Regions from separate parts of the Rhizobium sp. 01L410 genome, predicted to be linked through region 2. Evidence: predicted binding sites of a transcription regulator. Region 2 holds the regulator's gene; each other region holds the start of a gene.
The links. Region 2 encodes PhoB, which activates phosphate uptake and scavenging genes when phosphate is short. Its sites were predicted from a motif close to TGTCATNNANCTGTCAT; they were not measured.
Positions count from the first base shown of each region.

Region 1 (3,270 bases), on a different contig from region 2:
GCCGGCAGCGATGCCAGTGCTTCACTCATATCGATACTCGACTTGCTTTTGAGGGGGCGTCAAAGCAAACGGGGCAGAAAGCGAATGCTCCCTGCCCCGGCATTTCCAGGACTTAGCCCTTGAAGGAGGCCGTCCAGTAGTCTTCGATCTGCTTCACCAGCGTGGCCGGAAGCGGAACGTAATCGAGGGAAGAGGCTTCCTTCTGACCGTTCTCGAGTGCCCACTTGAAGAAGGCGAAAGCAGCCTTGGAGCGCTCGGCATCCTTCGGCTCCTTGTACATGATCGCCCAGGTGGTGGCGGTGATCGGCCAGGCCTTTTCGCCAGGCGCGTTGGTCATGATCAAGTAGAAGTCCTGGGCCTTGCCCCATTCGGCGCTGGCAGCAGCAGCCGAGAAGCTATCTGCATTCGGCTTCGGATACTGACCGGAGGCGTTCTGAACGAGAACGACGGGCAGCTTGTTCTGGAGGGCGTAGGCGTATTCGACGTAACCGATCGAATCCTTCACGCGGGTGACGTAGGCAGCGACGCCTTCGTTGCCCTTGCCGCCGATGCCGACCGGCCAGTTGACGGCGGTGCCTTCACCGACCTTGGACTTCCAGTCCGGGTTGACCTTGGAGAAGAAGTTCGTCCAGTTGAACGAGGTGCCCGAACCGTCCGAGCGGTGAACGACGGCGATCTGGCTATCGGGCAGCTTGAGGCCCGGGTTCAGGTCGGCGATCGCCTTGTCATTCCACTTGGTGACGTTGCCGAGGTAGATGTCGGCCAGAACCTTGCCGGAGAGCTTCAGCTCGCCCGACTTAATGCCCTTGACGTTGATAACGGGAACGATGCCGCCGACGACGATCGGGAACTGGCCGAAGCCGCCAGCCGTCAGGTCCTCGGGCTTCATCGGGGCGTCGGAGGCGCCGAAATCGACGGTCGCAGCCTTGATCTGGGCGATACCGCCGCCCGAGCCGATCGACTGGTAGTTCAGCTTGTCACCGGTCTGCTTGTTGTAGTCCGCGGACCACTTGGACAGAACCGGATAGACGAAGGTCGAACCGGCGCCGGTAATATCGGCAGCGGAAGCGGAAACTGCGAGCGCAGCAACCAGGCCGGCGCCGAGGCAGGCCGAAAGAAGTGTCTTGGTGAGCATATGGTCTCTTCCCTGAATGGAACGAACAATCGACGAGACCGGCGCCATGGAGGGGGTATCCACTGGCAAAGGGCGCTGAAATTCCCGTCGCAAAGGCGGGCTAGGCGCTGCACATTACAGTTTGATGACAGTTCTGCGACAGTTCGAAGTCGGCCGCGGATGCCCCACATAGCGTGCAGGACTGTTCGTTCACTAAATCAAGGATTTAACCTGTAAGGCTCTGTAAACATTACAAAATGTTAATGTCGGACTGCGTTGGTTTGACGCAGCCCGGCAAAAACCGCAGCCTTATGCGATGCCGTAGCGGCTGGCCGGCTTGTTGTGTGAGAGGTTAGGTCCGAGCGCATAGCGGGCGGCGTTCAACGCTTCGAAATCAGCCGGATCTGGCAGCGACGGGATGGTCACGAGTTCACCCTGATCGAAGCCGGCAAGAGCAGCATCGACGAGATCGGTGACGTCCATCACCATCGACGGCGGCAGCTGATCAACCGAGCCGCCAGCGCGTTCGAAGATCTCGGTGCGGGTCAGGCCCGGAAGAACAGCCTGAACCTTGACGCCCTTCGGGCTGGCCTCGGCATGGATCGACTGGGTCAGGTTGAGCACAAAGGCCTTGCTGGCATTGTACGTGCCGTGGAAGCGTTCGGCGAGGAATGCGACCACCGAGGCAATGTTGATGATGGCGCCCTTGCCGCGCTTGGCGAAGGTCTGCGCAGCCGCAATACCCAGCCGATTGACGGCCACGACGTTGATCTCGATCATTGTTTCGAGATAGTCGATATCATCTTCGAGCAATGCGCCTTTAGGGCCGATACCGGCATTGTTGACGAGCAGCGTAATCGCCTCGTCCTCGCGCAGGCGCTTCTCGACCTTTCGCACGTCTTCCCTGTTCGTCAGATCGGCCTGCAGGACCTCGGCCTTGATGCCGTGAGCGGCGGTGAGCTTTTCAGCCAGGGCATTCAGACGGGCTGCATCACGGGCGACCAGCAGCAGATCGTATCCGCGCTTTGCGAGACGATCGGCGTAAGTGGCGCCGATACCCGAGGAGGCGCCGGTAACGAGAGCTGTACCGAGGGAGGAAGTGGACATCGTGGAATCCTTTTCGATGCGTTGGTAATTAGTGGTATATGCCACTATATTGAGATCAACGGCATCTTGCGCAAGGGTGCACCGAAGAAATTATCGAAGACGATTGACGGCCGGCAGCAATCCGGTGACACCGGATCAGGAGAACGACGATGGACGAAAAAATACCGGGCTTCGAAAGCTGGACCGTTTGCAGCAACAGCGCGCTTCGCCGCGCGACACGCCAGCTCGGGCAGCTCTATGAGGAGGTCTTTGCGCCAAGCGGGCTGAGAGGCACGCAGTTCGGGCTGCTGACGCAGATCCATATGAACGGCAAGCCGTCGCTGAAATTCCTGGCCGACGGGCTGGTAATGGACCTCTCCGCCCTCGGACACACGCTGAAACCGCTGATCCGGGACGGGCTGGTGGAGCTGGTGCCCGACGAAAAAGACAAGCGCGTCAAACGGGCGACGCTGACCGGGGCCGGACTGGCAAAATGGGAAGAAGCCAACCGTCTCTGGGCCGAAGCACGCGACCGCTTCGAAAACGCCTTCGGCGCTGAAGCGTCGGAAGAATTGCGCAAAACCCTGAACCGCATTTCCTCCCCCGCTTTCGCGGAGAGTTTCAGGCGCTGAGGTTCGGCACTCAGACCCTGATCACATAATCCTTGCGAGTCGTTTCAACGACTTCCCAGGTTCCGTTGAAGCCGGGTCTGAGGATCATGCGGTCGCCGGCCTTGAGATGTACCGGTTCACCGCCGTCTTCGGTGACGATCGAATACCCCGACAGCACGTTGAAATATTCCCACTCATCGTAGGAGATCCGCCATTTGCCGGGTGTCGCTTCCCAAATGCCGGCGTAGAGGCCGCCTTCGGCTTCTTCCAGGTTCCAGGTGCGGAATTGCGGATTGCCGGAAACGATGCGGTCGGCGGCGGGCGCGCCCACTTCGGGCTCGACGGACGCCGGGTCGAATACGAGTTGATGCGGCATGCGGTCTCCTATCGGGCAGATGTCAGAAGCTTGACGCCGAAGCCCATGAAAATGAGGCCGGCCATCGCGTCGATGCGCCGGCG
Region 1 is NZ_JBFTST010000015.1:104,944-108,213, forward strand. It holds gene pstC (phosphate ABC transporter permease subunit PstC) at 1-29, opposite strand, end outside; gene pstS (phosphate ABC transporter substrate-binding protein PstS) at 113-1,135, opposite strand; gene AC1DV9_RS26045 (SDR family NAD(P)-dependent oxidoreductase) at 1,424-2,221, opposite strand; gene AC1DV9_RS26050 (MarR family winged helix-turn-helix transcriptional regulator) at 2,371-2,832, shown strand; gene AC1DV9_RS26055 (cupin domain-containing protein) at 2,843-3,187, opposite strand; gene AC1DV9_RS26060 (LysE family transporter) at 3,196-3,270, opposite strand, start outside.
Region 1: pstS (phosphate ABC transporter substrate-binding protein PstS) is a predicted target of PhoB. The motif match lies at 1,249-1,265, and genes of this name have one in related genera.

Region 2 (3,270 bases):
GAGGTCATCCTCATGGACGAACCCTGCTCGGCGCTCGATCCGATCGCAACCGCAAAGGTCGAGGAGCTGATCCACGAGCTGCGCGAAAGCTACACGATCGTCATCGTGACGCACTCCATGCAGCAGGCGGCCCGCGTCTCGCAGCGCACCGCCATGTTCCACCTCGGCAACCTCGTCGAGGAGAACGACACCGACAAGATGTTCACCAATCCGGACGATCCGCGCACCCAGGACTACATCATGGGCCGCTTCGGCTGATCTTTGGCGTCACGACTTCCGATAGAGACACTCAAGGACATTTCCCATGGCATCGACACATATCTTTTCTGCATATGACGAAGATCTGAAGTTCCTGACCCGCCGCATCTCCGAGATGGGCGGTCTGGCGGAACAGATGGTCTCCGACGCTGTGCGCGCGCTGGTCAATGGCGACGGCGCACTGGCGCAGAAGGTCATCTCCGACGACGTGATCCTCGATCACGCCGAGCGCGAGATCAACGACAAGGCGATCGTCACCATCGCCCGCCGCCAGCCGATGGCGTCGGACCTGCGCGAGATCATGGGGTCGATCCGCATCGCCGCCGACCTCGAACGCGTCGGCGATCTCGGCAAGAACACCGCCAAGCGCGTCATCGCCGTGCAGAGCACCGGCGTTCCGCGCAAGCTCGGCCGCGGCCTGGAGCATCTCTCCGAACTGGCGCTCGTCCAGCTAAAGGAAGTGCTCGACGTTTACACGACGCGCGCCGCCGACAAGGCGAAGTCGATCCGCGAGCGCGACGAGGAAATCGACGCGATGTACACCTCGCTGTTCCGCGAGCTCCTGACCTATATGATGGAAGATCCGCGCAACATCACCAGCTGCACGCATCTGCTGTTCTGTGCCAAGAACATCGAACGCATCGGCGACCACGCCACCAACATCGCAGAAACCATCTACTACATGGCGACCGGCGCCCAGCCGGAGGGCGAGCGTCCGAAGGACGACACCGCCAACACCGTCGGCGCGGTCACGGAATAATATCCGGACCGGGCCTCAGGAGACAGAACAGAATGATCCCGAGAGTTGCAGTCGTTGAAGACGAAGAAGCACTGAGCGTGCTTCTTCGTTACAATCTCGAAGCCGAAGGTTTCGAGGTCGACACCATCCTGCGCGGCGATGAGGCGGAAATCCGCCTTCAGGAGCGGACGCCGGACCTTCTTATCCTTGATTGGATGCTGCCTGGCGTATCAGGCATCGAGCTTTGCCGCCGGCTGCGCATGCGCCCGGAGACCGAGCGTCTGCCGATCATCATGCTGACGGCGCGCGGCGAGGAAAGCGAACGCGTTCGCGGCCTGTCGACCGGCGCCGACGACTATGTCGTCAAGCCGTTCTCGACGCCCGAGCTCGTCGCTCGCGTCAAGGCGATGCTGCGCCGCGCTAAGCCCGAAGTTCTCTCGACCGTGCTGAAATGCGGCGATATCGAACTCGACCGCGAGACGCACCGCGTTCATCGCAAGACCCGCGAAGTCCGTCTCGGACCGACCGAGTTTCGCCTGCTGGAATTCCTGATGGCCTCTCCCGGCCGCGTCTTCTCGCGCTCGCAGCTTCTGGATGGCGTCTGGGGTCACGACATCTATGTCGACGAGCGCACCGTCGATGTCCATGTCGGCCGTCTGCGCAAGGCGCTGAACTTCTCCAATATGCAGGATGTCATCCGCACCGTTCGCGGCGCTGGATATTCGATGGAAGCTTGAAGCTTTCGGAATTGAGACACAAAAAAACGGGCCGTAAGGCCCGTTTTTCGTTTGTGCTTACCCGGCTCAGTTTGCCCGGGCTGCTGCCCTGCGGCGCTCGTTGACCGGTTGGTAGGCCAGACGCTGGTGGTAGGTGCAGTAAGGCGAAGAATCCGGGCTTTCGCAGCCGCAGAAGTGGAAATCGTCCTTCAAGGGATCGCCGACCGGCCACTTGCAGGTGCGCTCGGTGAGCTCCGTCAGGCCGAGACGGCGGGAAATCGGGACGATCACGTTCTTGGCGGGACGGTATTCCATCTCCTCCATCACGTCGATTTCGATCTCTTCCTTCAGCATCGTCGCGCCCTGCTGGCGGGTGACCGTACGGGTCGTCGCCAGACGCGATGCGTAGGTTGGGGCGCGGGGTGCTGCCGCCGTACGCTTGGGAGCGCGGGCAGCCGTGGCGTTGCCGCCGGCCTTCGCACGGCCCGGCAGCGCCAGACGGTGAACCTTGCCGATAACGGCGTTACGGCTGACGCCGCCAAGCTGGGCAGCGATCTGGCTCGCGCTCAGCCCTTCGGACCACAGTTTCTTGAGTTTCTCGACCCGCTCGTCTGTCCAGTTCATGCCCTGTGTCTCCGCCGTTTAAGCGTTGCGAAGGCAGAATCCCTCACTGTTTGCCCCGGACGAATCCGACACAAGAAACGCTTGACTAATTTTGGTGACTAGTTCCGCCGCATGCAGTCTAGTAATTGAGTTTTAACCTAGTGTGAGGCTGACTCCGTGACAAGAGTCGCAGGAATCCGGATGAATCGAATTCGGGGTTTTCCCCAACTTGCTTCCCCTGAGAGTCATTTCTGCAACATTAGCTGTTGATAAAACGCGACATTGCTTGAGCGTCTCTCAGAAGCCACGAAAGCCGCAGTTTTGTTGACATTGCAGTGCGAAAAGTAAATAGTGCAAGTCGCCGCCGAAAGGCGGCATTTTTAATTTTTCGGACCTGGTTTTTAGCCGGAGTCCGGTTGCCCGTAAGTTGACAGGAGACCGCGCCATGGCTGAAGCCGCGCCGCTATATGATACCTATTCTCGTGCCCCATTGCGGTTCGAGCGAGGTGAGGGCGTGTGGCTGATTACCGAAAGCGGCGAACGATATCTGGATTTCGGTGCCGGCGTCGCGGTGACCTCGGTCGGCCACAGCAATCCGCATGTCGTGGATACCCTGAAGGCACAGGCCGACAAGGTCTGGCACCTGTCCAACATCTATGAAATCCCCGGGCAGGAAAAGCTCGCCAGGCGGCTGACGGAGGCGACTTTCGCCGACAAGGTGTTCTTCACCAATTCCGGCGCGGAAGCCCTGGAATGCGCGATCAAGACCGCACGCCGCTACCAGTATTCGAAGGGCCATCCCGAGCGTTTCCATATCATCACGTTCGAAGGCGCCTTCCACGGCCGGACGCTGGCGACGATCGCTGCAGGCGGGCAGGAAAAGTACCTCGAAGGCTTCGGCCCCAAGGCGCCTGGCTTTGACCAGGTGCCCTTCGGCGATATCGACGCTGTGCG
Region 2 is NZ_JBFTST010000003.1:72,392-75,661, reverse strand. It holds gene pstB (phosphate ABC transporter ATP-binding protein PstB) at 1-258, shown strand, start outside; gene phoU (phosphate signaling complex protein PhoU) at 305-1,018, shown strand; gene phoB (phosphate regulon transcriptional regulator PhoB) at 1,051-1,734, shown strand; gene AC1DV9_RS07565 (GcrA family cell cycle regulator) at 1,801-2,337, opposite strand; gene AC1DV9_RS07560 (aspartate aminotransferase family protein) at 2,762-3,270, shown strand, end outside.

Region 3 (3,270 bases), 310 kb from region 2:
GGCCAGGCACTCGCCGACTACGGCATCAAGTTCGACGTTGCCTACACGTCAGCGCTCACCCGTGCGCAGCACACGCTGAAGTTCATCCTCGACAAGGTCGGCCAGCCCGGCCTGCAGACGATCAAGGATCAGGCTCTCAACGAGCGTGACTACGGCGATCTTTCCGGCCTCAACAAGGACGATGCCCGCGCCAAGTGGGGCGAGGAGCAGGTTCATATCTGGCGCCGCTCCTACGACGTCCCCCCTCCCGGCGGCGAAAGCCTGCGCGACACTGGCGCCCGCGTCTGGCCTTATTACCTGACGGAAATCCTGCCGCGCGTTCTGCGTGGCGAGAAGGTTCTCGTTGCGGCTCACGGCAACTCGCTGCGTTCGCTGGTCATGGTGCTCGACCACCTGACCCGGGAGCAGGTTCTGGACCTCAATCTCGCGACCGGCGTTCCGATGGTCTACAAGCTGAAGGCTGATTCCACGGTCGCTTCCAAGGAAGTGCTGGGCGACATGTCCGCCGCACACTGAGCCGGATTCGCAATCAATTTGAAGCCGGGCCAAGCGCCCGGCTTTTTTAGTTTTCGATGGTGAACTGCACCCGGTCGGCAGCAAAGCGGGTGATGGAATATTGCACGGGAACGCCGTCGAGATCGGTATTCATCGCCTTGGTGATTAGCAGGATCGCGCCCGGTGTGAGCTCAAGATCGGCGATATCCCCGGCGTCGGCATGCGCGGCGGTGATCTCCGTCGTTGCGCGCACATAGTCCTGCAAGCCAAGCAGCGCGAAGGCCTTGGTGATCGATTCCGTCTTGCGATAGGTTTCTGCGATATCGCCGAAGCGCGCGGCCGGAAACCAGCTCGTCGCCCGCGACACCGGGCGCTTGTCCGCCTCCCTTGTTGTCTCCAGCCTGATGACCGCGTCGCCTACGCGCATCTTCAGCCAGCGGGCGACCTCCGCATCAGCAGATTCTTCGGCAGCCGCCAGCAGGAAACCGCGCGTTTCTCTTGCCTGGCCGCTGATACCCGTCGTGAAACGGGTGCGCTTGCTGATCGGGAAGTTCAGCCGTTCCCGACGCTCGATCAGCGTGCCGCGGCCCTGCACGGCGCGGACGATGCCTTCCTGCGCCAGCGCGGCAAGGGCACTTCGAACCGTATGCCGGTTGACGCCGAACTGCTCGGCGAGCATCGTTTCCGGCGGCACCATGCCCGTTTCATCATAAGCACCGCGGGTGATTGCCTCGCGGATTCGATCCGCTATCTGGCGCCATAGCGCCACCCCCGTCTGCCTTTGCACCTGCTTCAGCCCAGCCATTTCACCCCTGCCGTGTCACACGCTTGTCACGTCCCCGATTTAAGCGTAACCATATCTTGTATGGTTGTCTATATCAATAGACATTTCGAAGGATGTGGCGATGAGAGCAGCAGAGAAAATCGAGGCAGCCGACAGCAGGAAAAGAGTGGTCGATCTCCTCGCCCGCTCCGACCTTGCCGAATTGAATGACGCCTGGGAGGCGCTTGCGGACAAACCGGAAGTGCAGGCTGTGCGCGGCCCCGAAACCGGGCTGGTGATGGTTCGTGGCCGTATTGGCGGCGGCGGCTCGCCCTTCAATCTCGGCGAAGTGACGGTCACCCGTGCAACGATCCGGCTGGCAAGCGGGACCGTCGGCCACGGCCAGTCGCTCGGCACCGATCGGAAGAAGGCACGGCTTGCGGCGATTTTCGATGCTCTCTGGCAGGAAGAGGCAAGCAGGGCTTTCGTCGATGAAAAGCTGCTTCAGCCGATCGCCCGCCACATTGCCGCCGCAGCGCAGCAGAAGGCCGACGAGACGGCCGCGACCCGCGTCGATTTCTTCACCATGGTGCGGGGAGAAGACTGATGGAACTCAAGACCGATACTTTGACCGGCGGCTTTGCCGAACCAGTTTTCCAAGCCCAGAGCGTCTTCAAGGCGATGATGGATGCGATGGCCCGCCCGGGCTCAGTCCAGACGCTGGCGCCCGATGCGGCGCCGCCGGCTCCCCTTGGCGTAGCGGCCGGTGCAATCGCACTGACGCTCTGCGATCACGACACGCCCGTCTGGCTTTCGCCTGCGCTCAACAAATCCGCCGTGCCGGGCTGGCTGAGCTTTCATACCGGCGCGACCGTCACGACCGAGAAGGCCGAAGCGCGCTTCGCCTTCGTCGACAGCGGCATGGCAGTTTCGTCTTTTGGACTCTTTGCGCCGGGCACGCAGGAGTATCCCGACCGCTCGACAACGGTTGTTATCGAGATCGCTTCGCTCGAAGGCGGCAAGACGCTGGCGCTGATGGGGCCGGGGATCAAGACCGTGACGGAAATCGCGCCGTCGGGATTGCCGGAGACGTTCATCCGCCTCTGGAACGAGAACCGCACCCTCTTCCCGCGTGGCATCGACATCGTTCTGACGGCGGGCAGCAGTTTCCTCTGCCTGCCGCGCACCACCAAAATCACCGCAACGGAGATGTGAGCCATGTATGTTGCAGTCAAAGGTGGCGAGGCCGCCATCGCCAATGCTCACCGCCTGCTCGCCGACCGGCGCCGCGGCGACCGCTCGCTTCCGGCCATCGGCATCGAGCAGATCGTTGCCCAGCTGGCTCTCGCGGTCGATCGCGTCATGGCCGAAGCCTCGCTCTACGACCGGACGCTGGCGGCGCTCGCCGTACGCCAGTCGCGCGGTGACATGATCGAGGCGATCTTCCTGCTGCGCGCCTACCGTACGACGCTGCCACGCTTCGGCTATTCACAGCCGCTCGACACCAGCGGCATGACCATCGAGCGCCGTATCTCGGCAACCTACAAGGACCTGCCGGGCGGCCAGCTGCTCGGCCCGACCTTCGACTACACGCACCGCCTGCTCGACCCGTCGCTCCTGGCCGACGAAGCCGTCGAAGAGCCGGCTCAGCGTCAGGCCGAAACCGGCCGTGTCATCCGCGTTTCCGAGATCCTCGGCCAGGAAGGTCTGATCGAGGGTGATGGGGACATGCCCGAGGATCACGAGATCGGCGACCTGACGCGCGAGCCGATGGAATTCCCAATGAGCCGGGATTTGCGGCTGCAGGCACTGGCCCGGGGCGATGAAGGCTTCCTCTTGGCGCTCGGCTACTCGACACAGCGCGGTTACGGTCGCAACCACCCCTTCACTGGTGAAATCCGCATCGGCGAGGTCGAAGTCGAATTCGATGTTCCGGAACTCGGCTTCGCCGTCTCGCTCGGTACCATCCAGGTAACCGAGTGCCAGATGGTCAATCAGTTCAAGGGCTCGGC
Region 3 is NZ_JBFTST010000003.1:386,915-390,184, forward strand. It holds gene AC1DV9_RS09185 (2,3-bisphosphoglycerate-dependent phosphoglycerate mutase) at 1-516, shown strand, start outside; gene phnF (phosphonate metabolism transcriptional regulator PhnF) at 563-1,300, opposite strand; gene phnG (phosphonate C-P lyase system protein PhnG) at 1,401-1,865, shown strand; gene phnH (phosphonate C-P lyase system protein PhnH) at 1,865-2,473, shown strand; gene AC1DV9_RS09205 (carbon-phosphorus lyase complex subunit) at 2,477-3,270, shown strand, end outside.
Region 3: phnF (phosphonate metabolism transcriptional regulator PhnF) is a predicted target of PhoB. The motif match lies at 1,314-1,330, and genes of this name have one in related genera.